Regions from separate parts of the Xenorhabdus sp. PB62.4 genome, predicted to be linked through region 4. Evidence: predicted binding sites of a transcription regulator. Region 4 holds the regulator's gene; each other region holds the start of a gene.
The links. Region 4 encodes CRP, which controls carbon source genes, mostly activating them, when cyclic AMP is high. Its sites were predicted from a motif close to ATGTGANNNNNNTCACAT; they were not measured.
Positions count from the first base shown of each region.

Region 1: a site for CRP is predicted at 1,790-1,807, ahead of Xenpb_RS00545 (NupC/NupG family nucleoside CNT transporter). Genes of this name have one in related genera too.
Region 2: a site for CRP is predicted at 1,131-1,148, ahead of glpT (glycerol-3-phosphate transporter). Genes of this name have one in related genera too.
Region 3: a site for CRP is predicted at 1,466-1,483, ahead of Xenpb_RS02310 (CidA/LrgA family protein). Genes of this name have one in related genera too.

Region 1 covers NZ_NKHR01000001.1:128,690-131,907, forward strand. The annotation lists gene Xenpb_RS00545 (NupC/NupG family nucleoside CNT transporter) at 352-1,617, opposite strand; gene Xenpb_RS00550 (TatD family hydrolase) at 1,968-2,738, opposite strand; gene Xenpb_RS00555 (DUF6363 domain-containing protein) at 2,739-3,218, opposite strand, start outside.
Region 2 covers NZ_NKHR01000005.1:211,164-214,381, forward strand. The annotation lists gene Xenpb_RS07130 (thioester reductase domain-containing protein) at 1-402, opposite strand, end outside; gene glpT (glycerol-3-phosphate transporter) at 1,387-2,739, shown strand.
Region 3 covers NZ_NKHR01000002.1:98,893-102,110, reverse strand. The annotation lists gene cdd (cytidine deaminase) at 1-97, opposite strand, end outside; gene Xenpb_RS02315 (CidB/LrgB family autolysis modulator) at 301-996, opposite strand; gene Xenpb_RS02310 (CidA/LrgA family protein) at 990-1,412, opposite strand; gene metG (methionine--tRNA ligase) at 1,561-3,218, opposite strand, start outside.
Region 4 covers NZ_NKHR01000015.1:26,618-29,835, forward strand. The annotation lists gene Xenpb_RS12855 (aminodeoxychorismate synthase component II) at 1-139, shown strand, start outside; gene Xenpb_RS12860 (aspartate aminotransferase family protein) at 259-1,476, shown strand; gene crp (cAMP-activated global transcriptional regulator CRP) at 1,558-2,190, opposite strand; gene Xenpb_RS12870 (phosphoribulokinase) at 2,683-3,218, opposite strand, start outside.

The sequences.
Region 1 (3,218 bases), on a different contig from region 4:
TAGACGACAACAACAATAGAGTTCCTTCTCTCCGCACTATTTTTTGTGCAATCTTTCTGCACTTAGCTCTCTTCAGCCTGCATAACCTTACGGGTATCAGCTTCATCCATAAAGTTTTTGCGTATCATTATTTGAACATGTAAATGATCAATAATTAGTGCTGAAAATCACATTAACAAAATACAATTTGCAATCACAAACATTTTAATGTGAATTTGATCACATTTAATAATCCCAGGAAAAACAAAAGCAGGTGAGATATCTCACCTGCATTCAATTTGATACGCGTTTCCCTGCGTCTTACTATTTTTAGCGTCTTACCATTTTCAGCGTCTTACCATTTCCTGCGTCTTATAATGCGAGGAAGAATCCGGCAATTGTTGCACTCATTAAGTTAGAGAGTGAACCAGCCAGTACCGCTTTCAGGCCGAAACGGGCAATATCACCGCGACGGTTTGGTGCCATACCGCCCAAGCCACCCAACAGAATAGCAACAGAAGACAAGTTCGCGAATCCGCACAGAGCAAAGGCAATAATGGCTTTAGTATGGTCAGAAAGCACTTGCAGACCTGCTGCCTGAACCACATCATCTGCCTTCAGGTATTCACCAAAGTTCATGAATGCGACGAATTCATTGACGACTATCTTCTGTCCAATGAAAGAACCCGCGATAGTCGCTTCATGCCACGGAATACCAATCAGATAGGCAATTGGAGCAAAAACCCAACCCAGAATCAGTTCCATGGATAATTGAGGATAATCAAACCAACCGCCGACGCCACCTAAGATACCATTCAGCAAAGCAATCAATGCGGTGAATGCCAGCAACATTGCGCCGACGTTCAGAGCCAGTTGCATACCTGATGCTGCACCTGATGCGGCGGCATCAATGATATTTGCAGGGCGATCTTCCGCCGATACCAGTGACATCGCATCAGCCGTATCGTGAGTTTGTTCTGTTTCCGGCACCATCAGTTTTGCAAACAGCAATCCGCCCGGCGCAGCCATGAATGAAGCGGCAATCAAGTATTCCAGCGGAACGCCCATGGATGCGTATCCTGCCAATACTGAACCCGCTACAGAAGCCAAGCCACCGCACATAACAGCAAACAACTCAGATTGAGTCATGGTCGCAATATAAGGGCGAACAACCAAAGGCGCTTCCGTTTGACCTACGAAAATATTCGCAGTTGCAGACAGAGATTCAGTCCGTGATGTTCCCAACACTTTCTGCAAACCACCGCCCAATATTTTGATGATGAGCTGCATAATGCCCATGTAATACAGAACCGCGATGAGTGAGGAGAAGAACACGATGACAGGCAGAACACGCAGAGCAAAAACAAAGCCGCCGCCGCCGAACAGTTCAAACATTTTGTCGGAAACCAGGCCGCCAAAAATAAAATCTGTTCCTTTCTGACCGTATCCAATCACGTTGGAAACGCCTTGTGATACTCCTTGCAGAATGTCTTTGCCAGCCGGTACGTAAAGTACAAACGCCCCAATAGCAACCTGAATCAAAAAGGCGCCTAGGACGGTACGGATTTTAATGGCTCGATAGTTACTGGAAAAGAGTACTGCGATAAAAATCAGCACTACCATCCCGATCAGGCTCATAAGGAGTTGCATTGGAAGAATCCCTGTTCACTGAATGAATAATAAAAAAATATGTCAGCTATTCTTAAATTCCTACTGACACAGTGTGTGCGCCGATTATACCTAGTCCCCAAAAGGAACAAGCAACTAACATCACAAATTAATACCGCAAAAAGTAATATAAAAACTCAAAATGAGAGATTCATCACATAAAACCACCTAATTTCGGTGGGATTAGATAATTTTATGGAGAAAAGGCTAAAATAAAGAATAAATAGGCAGGGAATATAAGTTAAACATTATTAATGTTTATTTGAAACGCATTGTATACTTCTACGATTGAAGAATCTTTATCATTTTGTTGATTAAAGTTAACTCAATGTAAATAATGCTACACTATTCTGATAAATTTGGTTGACAATTTCATCTGGAGATTCTTGACGCAATTCACACAATATTGAAAAAACCTGTGCGACTCTTTCTGGCCGATTTGGCTGTCCCTGAAATCCTGATAATGGCATGTCAGGTGCATCTGTTTCCAATACCAGAGATGACAGCGGTAATTGCGAAATGGTATTACGTGTCTTTTGTGCCCTTTCGTAAGTAATCGTTCCTCCAACACCAATGTAAAACCCCAAACGAATAAAAGCCTGAGCCTGGGACAGGCTCCCTGCAAAACCATGAATCACGCCGGTGCGTGGCAAATTCTGCTTCCGCAAGATTGCCGCTAATTGGTCGTGGCTTTTTCTGGAATGAAGTATCACAGGCAAATCATATTGCTTAGCTAGCTTTATTTGTTCTTCCAACACATTTTTTTGTTTTTCAAACTGTGGCTCCGGCATATGAAGATCCAGACCAATCTCACCTACCGCCACACATTTGGCACTTTTCTTCTGTAGCTGTCGCTCCAGCTCATCCAGATGCACGTTTTGATGTTCACGGATATAGAGTGGATGTAAGCCAAAAGCGGCATAGATTGAGGGATAATTCTCTGCCAGCGTGGCAATTCTCTGGAAATTCATTTGGCTCACCGAAGGCACGATAATTTTTCCCACGCCCACTTGTTTGGCTTGTTCCAGACTTGTTGTTTCATTACCCGCAAAAGGAGGAAAATCAAAATGGCAATGTGTATCAATAAACATCTACTTATCCAGACTATCCACAATGATCGACTCTGTTGCCTGTGCATTATCAATCACATCAGGTACAAGATTCTCTACTATTGAGTGATTGGCATGATTCAGAAAATGGTTTCGCCGGAAGCAATTACGATTGATGCCATCACTGTTTAAACCACTGCGGCACACGCCATAACTCTTACGTTCTGCGTGGCCAAATTTTCCACCCACAAAGGTATGCCCGATCGTTGCCAAAAAATACCGCCCACAGCGCCTTCCTAAATGATAATCCTGATTTAGTGCGCTGATTCGGCTTCCCAATGCCATAGCAGACAGGGGGGCAGGTGGATAAATTTCAAAAATTTGTACATCATCCGGTGGATTCTCGATAAATTTCTGTGTCCGGTGGTAACTCTGTGCATGGAGATTGAGCATTTTCACCATTTTTTGCAAGCTGCTGGTTTCCAGCCAACGCTCCATACGCTTGAGCCATTGAGGCGTATA
Region 2 (3,218 bases), on a different contig from region 4:
ATCATTCAGGCGTTTTTCAGGCATCATGGTGTTCAAGGGGATATATACTGCCCCTATCCGCCAAATTGCCTGCATAGTAACAAACCATGAAATACCCCGCTGGGCCGCAATGGCAACATTGCTTCCCATTTTGACGCCGTGGTGACGCAAAATATGTGCTGCATTATCAATTCGCTGATTGAGTTCACCAAATGTCAATGTTTCATGTGGATCTGAAACTGCGATGTCATTCGGTACAGCTTTTGCCAATTGAGCCAACTGAGAAGGGACATTTTTAAACCACGGTTCCAGCGTGGATATCATGTGACTGATATTACTATCTATTTTAGTATCATCAGCAGGAGAAGATTTTTGCCCAATAAATGCTGTGTGTAATATTGCCTTGTGTGTGTAAGTATTCATAATGATGTTCTCATTCTGAGCTCCACTTGTATCATCATTTTTAATGATGAATGGAGGCATCAATGCTGGTAGTCGTTATTTTGCAGTTTTGGCCTACATTCAGCATTTACAAATACCTTATGTAGACTTTAACTGAATAAGAAAAATAAATTGCAAAAAATTTAGTACGAATTTAATAAATATATTAATTAGTATTATTTTGTAATCTTTGATTAATTAAACAATCAACTTATAAACGCCTGGTCTTCATAGTGGGACAGAATGTATTACGCCTATACAAGCTGCACCAAGACCATTTAACGCCTTGATATTATTATATTTTACATCAAAAACAGTTATTCGACACCGCATGAAAACCACTATCATGAGCATGAATAACTATTTGTAGTAATATCTATTATTTTGAATTTTAATTTCAAACATTTTATTTGTAATCCTGTTATAAAAAACGCCAAACAGGTAAATAAAGAGCAGTTTCTATAAATAAATGAAAACATCATTTAAATCCTACCATCAATTAAATAACAACTTTAGCTAAAGTTTGGGCGGAGTAATGCGGCCGTTAATTTATTAAATTACATTTATATAGAGTTATATTTATGCGGGTTATATTCGTATGACTTTATGATTACTGCGCCAGAAAAATTCCCCTGAAAATAATGAGCCTTTGCGTGATAAGGAACATAAACGAACTTTAAACGTACAAAAATAACCAGCAAAGCTATTTATTGTGATATTCATCACGCTAATATAAATAAATTGTATTTAAAAAAACCATAAAATCACTCAAAATCGCCATCTTACGAAATAATATCTATATGTTAGCGATACTTCATAGATATATTAGGTTGTTTTAGCTAATATTCTCTTCGATATAGAAAATAATTTAGTCAAAATTTTTCGTTTAACATAATCATGCTCGTTTAACACTATCACTGTCCAGCGGTGATAAAGCGCTCATACAAAAGTCATGTGGAGACAAACATGTTAAGTATTTTCAAACCAGCTCCCCATAAAGCCCGGTTGCCTGCGCAAGAAATAGATCCACTCTATCGCCGCTTGCGCTGGCAAATTTTTATGGGGATTTTCTTTGGCTATGCAGCCTACTATCTGGTAAGGAAAAACTTTGCCCTGGCAATGCCTTTTTTAGTAGAGCAAGGCTTCTCCAGAGGTGATCTTGGTTTTGCCCTGTCGGGAATTTCAATTGCATACGGATTCTCAAAATTCATCATGGGTTCCGTTTCCGACCGCTCGAATCCGCGTGTTTTCTTGCCTGCCGGTCTAATACTGGCTGCGGCTGTCATGCTGTTTATGGGCTTCGTACCGTGGGCAACATCCAGCATTGCTATCATGTTTGCTCTGCTGTTCCTCTGTGGCTGGTTCCAGGGTATGGGCTGGCCTCCTTGCGGACGCACCATGGTTCATTGGTGGTCACAAAAAGAACGTGGCGGGATTGTTTCAGTCTGGAACTGTGCCCATAACGTTGGTGGGGGTTTGCCTCCATTGTTGTTCCTGCTAGGTATGGCTTGGTTCAATGACTGGAAAGCGGCGCTTTATATGCCTGCATTTGCCGCTATCCTCGTGGCGATAATCGTTTTCACTTTGATGCGTGATACCCCACAATCTTGTGGTTTACCGCCAATCGAAGAGTACAAAAATGATTATCCGCCTGATTACACAGAGAAACATGAAAAGGAACTGACTGCAAAAGAGATCTTCATGCAGTACGTCCTGCCTAATAAATTGCTGTGGATGATCGCGATTGCCAACGTGTTCGTTTATCTGTTGCGTTACGGTATTCTCGACTGGTCACCAACTTATTTGAAAGAAGTGAAGCATTTTGCGTTAGATAAATCTTCCTGGGCTTATTTCCTGTATGAGTACGCAGGTATTCCGGGTACGCTATTGTGCGGCTGGATGTCTGACAAAGTGTTCAAAGGCAACCGTGGTGCAACCGGTGTATTCTTTATGGCATTAGTGACTATCGCCACTGTTGTATTCTGGATGAACCCGGCAGGAAACCCAAATGTTGATATGATCTGTATGCTGGTTATCGGCTTCCTGATTTATGGCCCTGTCATGCTGATTGGTCTGCACGCGCTTGAGCTGGCACCGAAAAAAGCAGCGGGAACAGCAGCAGGCTTTACCGGTTTGTTTGGCTATCTGGGTGGTTCAGTAGCAGCCAGCGCTATCGTTGGTTACACCGTTGACTTCTTCGGTTGGGACGGTGGCTTTATGGTGATGATCGGCGGCAGCGCACTCTCTGTCATTTTGCTTTTGTTTGTCATGTTGAGTGAAAAGAAACACAAGCAGGAAATAGCTAGTCAGAATAAATAACATTGACTAAACACGCTGATTAATAACGATGTTAATCGCAGTACAACATCAGGTTGTACTGCGATTTTATGAAACATTTATTATCTTTTTTCTGAAATACCGGGCAATGCTAAAATTTTTCTCATAGAATAAATTATCACTATTCTATATAACCCCTTCAAAATAAGGACAATGAAGTCTGTCACTCACTTTTAAATATGCTGTTTCCTTTTACTTCACAGGTATATTCTTCATTTCCATACTTTATTAGTAACCTTCTGACTTCAAAAATTGTTCAAACCCTCCTGAAGGAATAACTCTATTTTTATATCTTGTAAACCAATGCTCTTCCTGTAACGTCTTCATCGGTAGTAAGACCTTAATTTTAAAAAATCCATGCTTTATTTTAATTCACTTATATCATTTACATTTATCACTTCATTCTGATTTAAATTCAAAATCCTCCAGACGATTTAATAAATTTGTTCATTTAATGACAT
Region 3 (3,218 bases), on a different contig from region 4:
GCATGGCAGGAAAATCGTCATTGCCAATGTAAGGTAATAGCGCTTCTTGCAGTTTAGGCGTAATTTCTGACCAAATAGCATGAAAACGAGCTTGCATAGAATGATCTCCAAATTAATTGAAGGTCATTCTAGGATGTCTGTTCAGGTTTGTAATGTGATAACAGCCATATATTTAATGAAATTTGTGTAATAAAAGCATTATCTTAGCAACTTATATCAAATTTTTGCTGTTTTAATTAACTTTTTCACTTTTTAGTTACGCTTTATCAACTTCTTTAACAATGGCTGTTGGCAGGATAATTAACCGAACAGATGCAATAAGATCGGAAATAAAAAAGGTGCAATGAGTGAAGTAATAATGCCGCATGTCATTAAAGCTAACGAACTGTATGCTCCTTCAACATGATCCATTTCAGCACAGCGGGCAGTCCCCACCGCATGGGATGCTGTTCCCATCGCCAATCCTCGTGAGGCCTGTGTCTTTATTTTCAAAAGATTAAACAGGTTATGCCCAAAGATTGCACCTAAAATACCTACCGTGATAACACAAGCTGCACTGATAGCGGGAATACCACCAATAGAATCAGCGACTGCCATAGCAATTGGCGTGGTGACAGATTTGGGGAGAACGGAAGCGGCGATTTCAGGTGTAGCACCTGCCCATAACGCAATGGCAGTACCTGTTACCATTGCCACAATACTGCCAATAAAACAGATGGTAATAATCGATTTCCATTGGGCACGGATTTGATGGAGTTGTTCATAAAGCGGAAAAGCCAGGGCGACAACGGCAGGTTGTAGCAAATCATTCAATATCCGGCTACCCGCAAAATAATGTGCGTAAGGTGTATTTGTCATGAGTAGCAGGGGAATGATAACAGCCATTGATATCAACAAAGGATTAAATACAGGCAGTTTGAGCCGAATTGACAGCTTTTTGGCAAAATAAAATACGAGCAACGTTAACGGTAGTGACCACCAAATATGACTTAACATTTTTCTTTCTCTTCCTGTTTTTGCTGTTTAGCGCCAATAATGATGCGCTCGCGGTGGACATAGTGGGAACTGTAGGCAACAACAATCATGACAACGATTGTACTGACAATACAGGAAAGGATAATGGGGAGTATTTGCTGACTGAGTTGTGAGTAATAATCCATGACACCCACTCCGATAGGTAAAAAGAGCAATGTCATATTTTTCATCAACAGACTACAGCCCGGTTTTACCCAATGCGGGGGAATAATTTGGAATGCAAGTAAACAAAACAGGAGAAGTAAGCCAATAATACTGCCGGGAAGAGAGAAGGGAAGCAGTGCTGAAATGATATTTCCCGCGATCAGGCACAAATAGAGCAACGCGAATGCGCGCAGATATTGCCAGCCTATCATCAGCACGTTTTGGAAAGACATAATAGATAATTCCTCAATATAGCGAGGTTTTTATCATACGACTAACACTGTAAATGTGCCATACGTCACATTAAAAAGCGGACTCAAAAATGAATCCGCTTTAGTATCTATTTGATAAAAATCAATATTTTTTCTGAGTGCGCGTTAGTTATTTAACTTGCATGCCAGGTTGTGCGCCGCTATCCGGGCTTAGCAGGAAAATATCTTTCCCGCCAGGGCCTGCTGCCATCACCATACCTTCTGAAATACCAAAGCGCATCTTGCGTGGTGCAAGGTTGGCAACCATCACTGTCAGGCGATTTTCCAACGCCTTTGGATCAGGATAGGCTGAACGAATGCCGGAGAATACTTGACGAGTCTCGCCACCGAGATCAAGGGTCAGTTTCAGTAATTTATCTGAGCCTTCAACAAAATCAGCTTGTTTGATCAATGCAATACGTAAATCAACTTTAGCAAAATCATCAAATGCAATCGTGTCCTGAATAGGATCATCCGCCAACGGGCCAGTTACGGTTTTTTGGGGCTCGATGCTCTCTTTTGAGTCAGCAACCATAGCTTCAATTTTAGCCATTTCAATGCGATTAAATAGGGCCTTGAATGGGGAAACTTCATGGTCTAACAGAGGTTGTTGGATGCTATCCCAAGTCAGTTCGGTATTCAGGAAGGCTTCTGCGCGTACAGTCAAGCCCGGAAGCACTGGCTTCAGGTAAGTCATTAATACGCGGAACAGGTTAATGCCCATTGAACAAATCGCTTGTAGATCAGCGTCACGGCCTTCTTGTTTCGCCACAACCCACGGTGCCTGTTCATCAACGTAACGGTTAGCAATGTCGGCCAATGCCATGATTTCACGGATTGCCTTGCCGAATTCGCGATTGGTGAAGTCTTCTGCAATAGTTTGTGCTGCATCAACAAATTTTTGATACAGCGCAGGATCAGCAAGCTGGTCTGCCAGTTTGCCACCAAAGCGCTTATTGATGAAACCGGCATTACGTGAAGCAAGGTTAACCACTTTGTTAACGATATCGCTGTTAACACGCTGAACAAAATCTTCCAGATTCAGGTCAATATCATCAATGCGGGAAGAGAGCTTCGCTGCGTAATAATAACGCAGGCAATCAGCATCAAGGTGTTTCAGATAAGTCTCGGCCTTGATAAAAGTTCCGCGGGATTTGGACATCTTAGTTCCGTTTACGGTGATATAACCGTGAACGAACAGGTTGGTTGGTTTACGGTAATTGCAACCTTCCAACATTGCCGGCCAGAACAGGCTGTGGAAATAAACGATATCTTTACCGATGAAATGGTAGAGATCTGCTTTGGAATCTTTTTCCCAGAACTCATCGAAATTCAGGTCATCACGCTTATCACACAGATTTTTGAATGAGCCCATGTAGCCAATTGGTGCGTCCAACCAAACGTAGAAATATTTACCCGGTTGATCTGGAATTTCAAAACCGAAATAAGGTGCATCACGGGTGATATCCCATTGTTGCAACCCGGCTTCGAACCATTCCTGCATTTTATTTGCGACTTGCTCCTGTAACGTACCAGAGCGAGTCCATTTTTGCAGCATGTCGCTGAATGCAGGGAGATCGAAGAAGAAATGCTCTGTATCGCGCATTTCTGGCGCGGCGCCAGAAACAACGGAACGAGGATTGATCAGTTCCGTTGGGGAATAGGTCGTTCCACAAACTTCACAGTTATCGCCATACTGATCTTCTGCCTTACATTTTGGGCAGGCGCCTTTGACGAAACGGTCTGGCAGGAACATGCCTTTTTCTGGATCGTACAACTGAGAAATTG
Region 4 (3,218 bases):
GAGTCAGCGCAATGGCGATGTGGATGAAATTATGGGAATACGTCATCGTACTTTGCCACTGGAAGGGGTGCAATTTCACCCGGAAAGTATTCTTAGTGAGCAGGGGCATGAGTTATTGAATAATTTTCTTAAGTATTAGTCAGGTATTATCGGTCATCCCTCACTCGTTTTTTTATTTGCCTCTAATTGATTTTTTATTCATATTTAGTGATTATTATTTCACTTCGGTGTGGCAAATAGAAAAATAAGGTGGGGGAAATGCTAGAAAACACAGCAAATAGCCGGAATACTTATGATCAGGTTATGTTGCCAATTTATGCGCCAGCGGATTTTATTCCTGTCAAAGGGCAAGGTAGCCGGGTCTGGGATCAGCAGGGCAAAGAATATATCGATTTTGCCGGTGGTATCGCTGTTTTGGCTCTGGGGCACTGTCATCCGGCCTTGGTGGCGGCTCTGAAACAGCAAGGTGAAAAATTGTGGCATGTCAGCAATATTTTCACCAATGAACCCGCCTTAACTTTAGCGAAAAAGTTGATTGATGCAACGTTTGCACAGCGAGTATTTTTCGCTAACTCCGGAGCGGAAGCCAACGAAGCAGCATTTAAGCTGGCCCGTCGTTACGCGATTACCCGCCATCATCCCCATAAAACCAAAATTATTGCTTTTCATCATGCGTTTCACGGACGCACGTTTTTCACCGTTTCGGTGGGAGGACAGCCGAAATACGCCGAAGGATTCGGGCCTAAACCGGCCGATATAGTACACGTCCCTTTTAATGATCTGGATGCTGTCAGAGCGGTAATCGATGATGACACCTGTGCTGTTGTTCTGGAGCCGATTCAGGGAGAAGGCGGTGTTACGCCTGCAACGACAGCGTTTCTTCATGGTGTGCGGAAGTTATGTGATAAGCATCAGGCGCTTCTGATTTTTGATGAAGTCCAGAGTGGAATGGGGCGTACAGGCAAGTTGTATGCTTATCAGCATTACGGCGTCCAACCGGATATTCTGACGACGGCAAAAGCATTGGGAGGAGGCTTTCCGATTAGTGCGATGCTAACGACAGATACGATTGCGACGGCGATGGAAACAGGCGCGCATGGAACAACTTATGGAGGAAATCCGTTGGCTTGCTCTATCGGTTGTGCCGCTTTGGATATCATCAACACACCAGAAGTACTGGCGGGAGTGGAAAAACGCCACGATATGATCATTCATGCACTGGAAAAGATAAATCAAAAATATGGCATCTTCCATGAATTCCGTGGAAAAGGGTTGCTTATTGGCGCTGTATTGAAAGTGGAATATCAAGGCAAGGCCAGAGAAATATTGCACCAAGTGGCAGAGCACGGATTGATGCTATTGAGTGCCGGAGACAGTATCTTACGCTTTACGCCATCATTAATTATTGCTGAGGATGAGATAACAGAAGGTATAGCGCGGTTGGATATGGCAATATCGCGATGGTTAAATCAATAAAATAACGGCCGGGAAAAGCAACAAAAAAAGCCAGTGCGGATGTAATAAATTGCACTGGCTGAATTTCAGGGTTGTCGGGAACTAACGTGTTCCATAAACAACAATGGTTTTACCATGTGCGGAGATCAGGTTTTGATCTTCCAGCATCTTAAGAATGCGACCAACTGTTTCACGGGAGCAACCCACAATCTGCCCAATTTCCTGACGGGTAATTTTGATTTGCATACCATCAGGGTGAGTCATGGCATCAGGCTGTTTAGCCAGATTGAGCAGCGTCTGGGCGATACGGCCTGTAACGTCCAAAAAGGCCAGATTACCTACTTTTTCGGAAGTTGTTTGTAGACGACTTGCCATCTGAGCAGATAAACGCATCAGAATGTCAGGATTAACCTGAATTAACTGGCGAAATTTCTTGTAGGAAATTTCAGCCACTTCACAGGCGCTTTTGGCTCGCACCCATGCAGTACGTTCTTGCCCCTCTTCAAATAATCCAAGTTCACCAATGAAATCCCCTTGATTTAAATAAGAGAGGATCATTTCTTTACCTTCTTCATCTTTTATTAGAACAGCAACCGAACCTTTAACAATGTAGTAAAGCGTTTCTGCTTTCTCACCTTGATGAATAAGCGTGCTCTTGGATGGATATTTGTGAATATGGCAGTGTGACAAAAACCATTCAAGAGTAGGGTCTGTTTGTGGCTTGCCGAGAACCATTCGCTTTATCCTCTGTTGTTATTTCTGCCTTTATGATGTGAGAAACAGATGGTTTCTCTTCAGGCTAGCTTTATAAAGTCAATAGCTTAACATATTAACTTGCTGAAAAACTGACAAGCAGGAATTTTATATGGATTATAAGAATACCAAAGTGATGGCATATTGATCTCACCCCATATAACTTGCCAATCTCGCTTGTAACCTTGTTTGTAACACAGGAAAACGTTTCTGTCTTCCCCTGTATCGCTTCAGCATATTAAACTGGTTGCCAGATTACCAGAAATCTGTTTAGAGAGGTTATTTTATTGACAATGTATTTATTAATTCTGGACAGCGTTTCCGTTATGATGAGCTTTATGTAGCTTCACTGTTCTGGCTAAAACTGATTTTTATCAGCCACTTTATTATTGTAAGAACGACTTATTTATTTAAATAAAACAGGCAACATTATTTTTTGTTGCCTGCTTTATTTAAAATAAAAAGCAGTTTATGTCATGAAATTTTTTGGCCTTCCAGTAATTGCTTAACGATTGGCGCCATAATTAACTCCATCGCCAGTCCCATTTTTCCACCCGGAACAACAATGGTATTTATACTGGAAATAAATGAACCCTGAAGCATCGCCAGTAAATATGGAAAATCAATTTGAGTCAGGCCACGGAAACGAATCACGATAAAACTTTCGTCCAGTGACGGAATAGCCTTGGCAGAGAAGGGGTTAGATGTATCAACCGTGGGAACGCGCTGGAAATTTATGTGAGTGCGTGAAAACTGGGGGGTGATATAGCGGATATAGTCATCCATTGAGCGGACAACGGAATCCATAACGGCTTCTCTGGAGTGCCCGCGTTCGCTGGTGTCACGGATGAGTTTCTGTATCCATTCAAGGTTAACGATAGGCACAACACCAATCAGCAGGTCAACATGGCTGGCGACATTGTGTTGTGGCGTGACAACACCGCCATGCAGACCTTCATAAAACAGGATATCTGTATTTGATGGCAGGGGTTCCCACGGTGTGAAAGTGC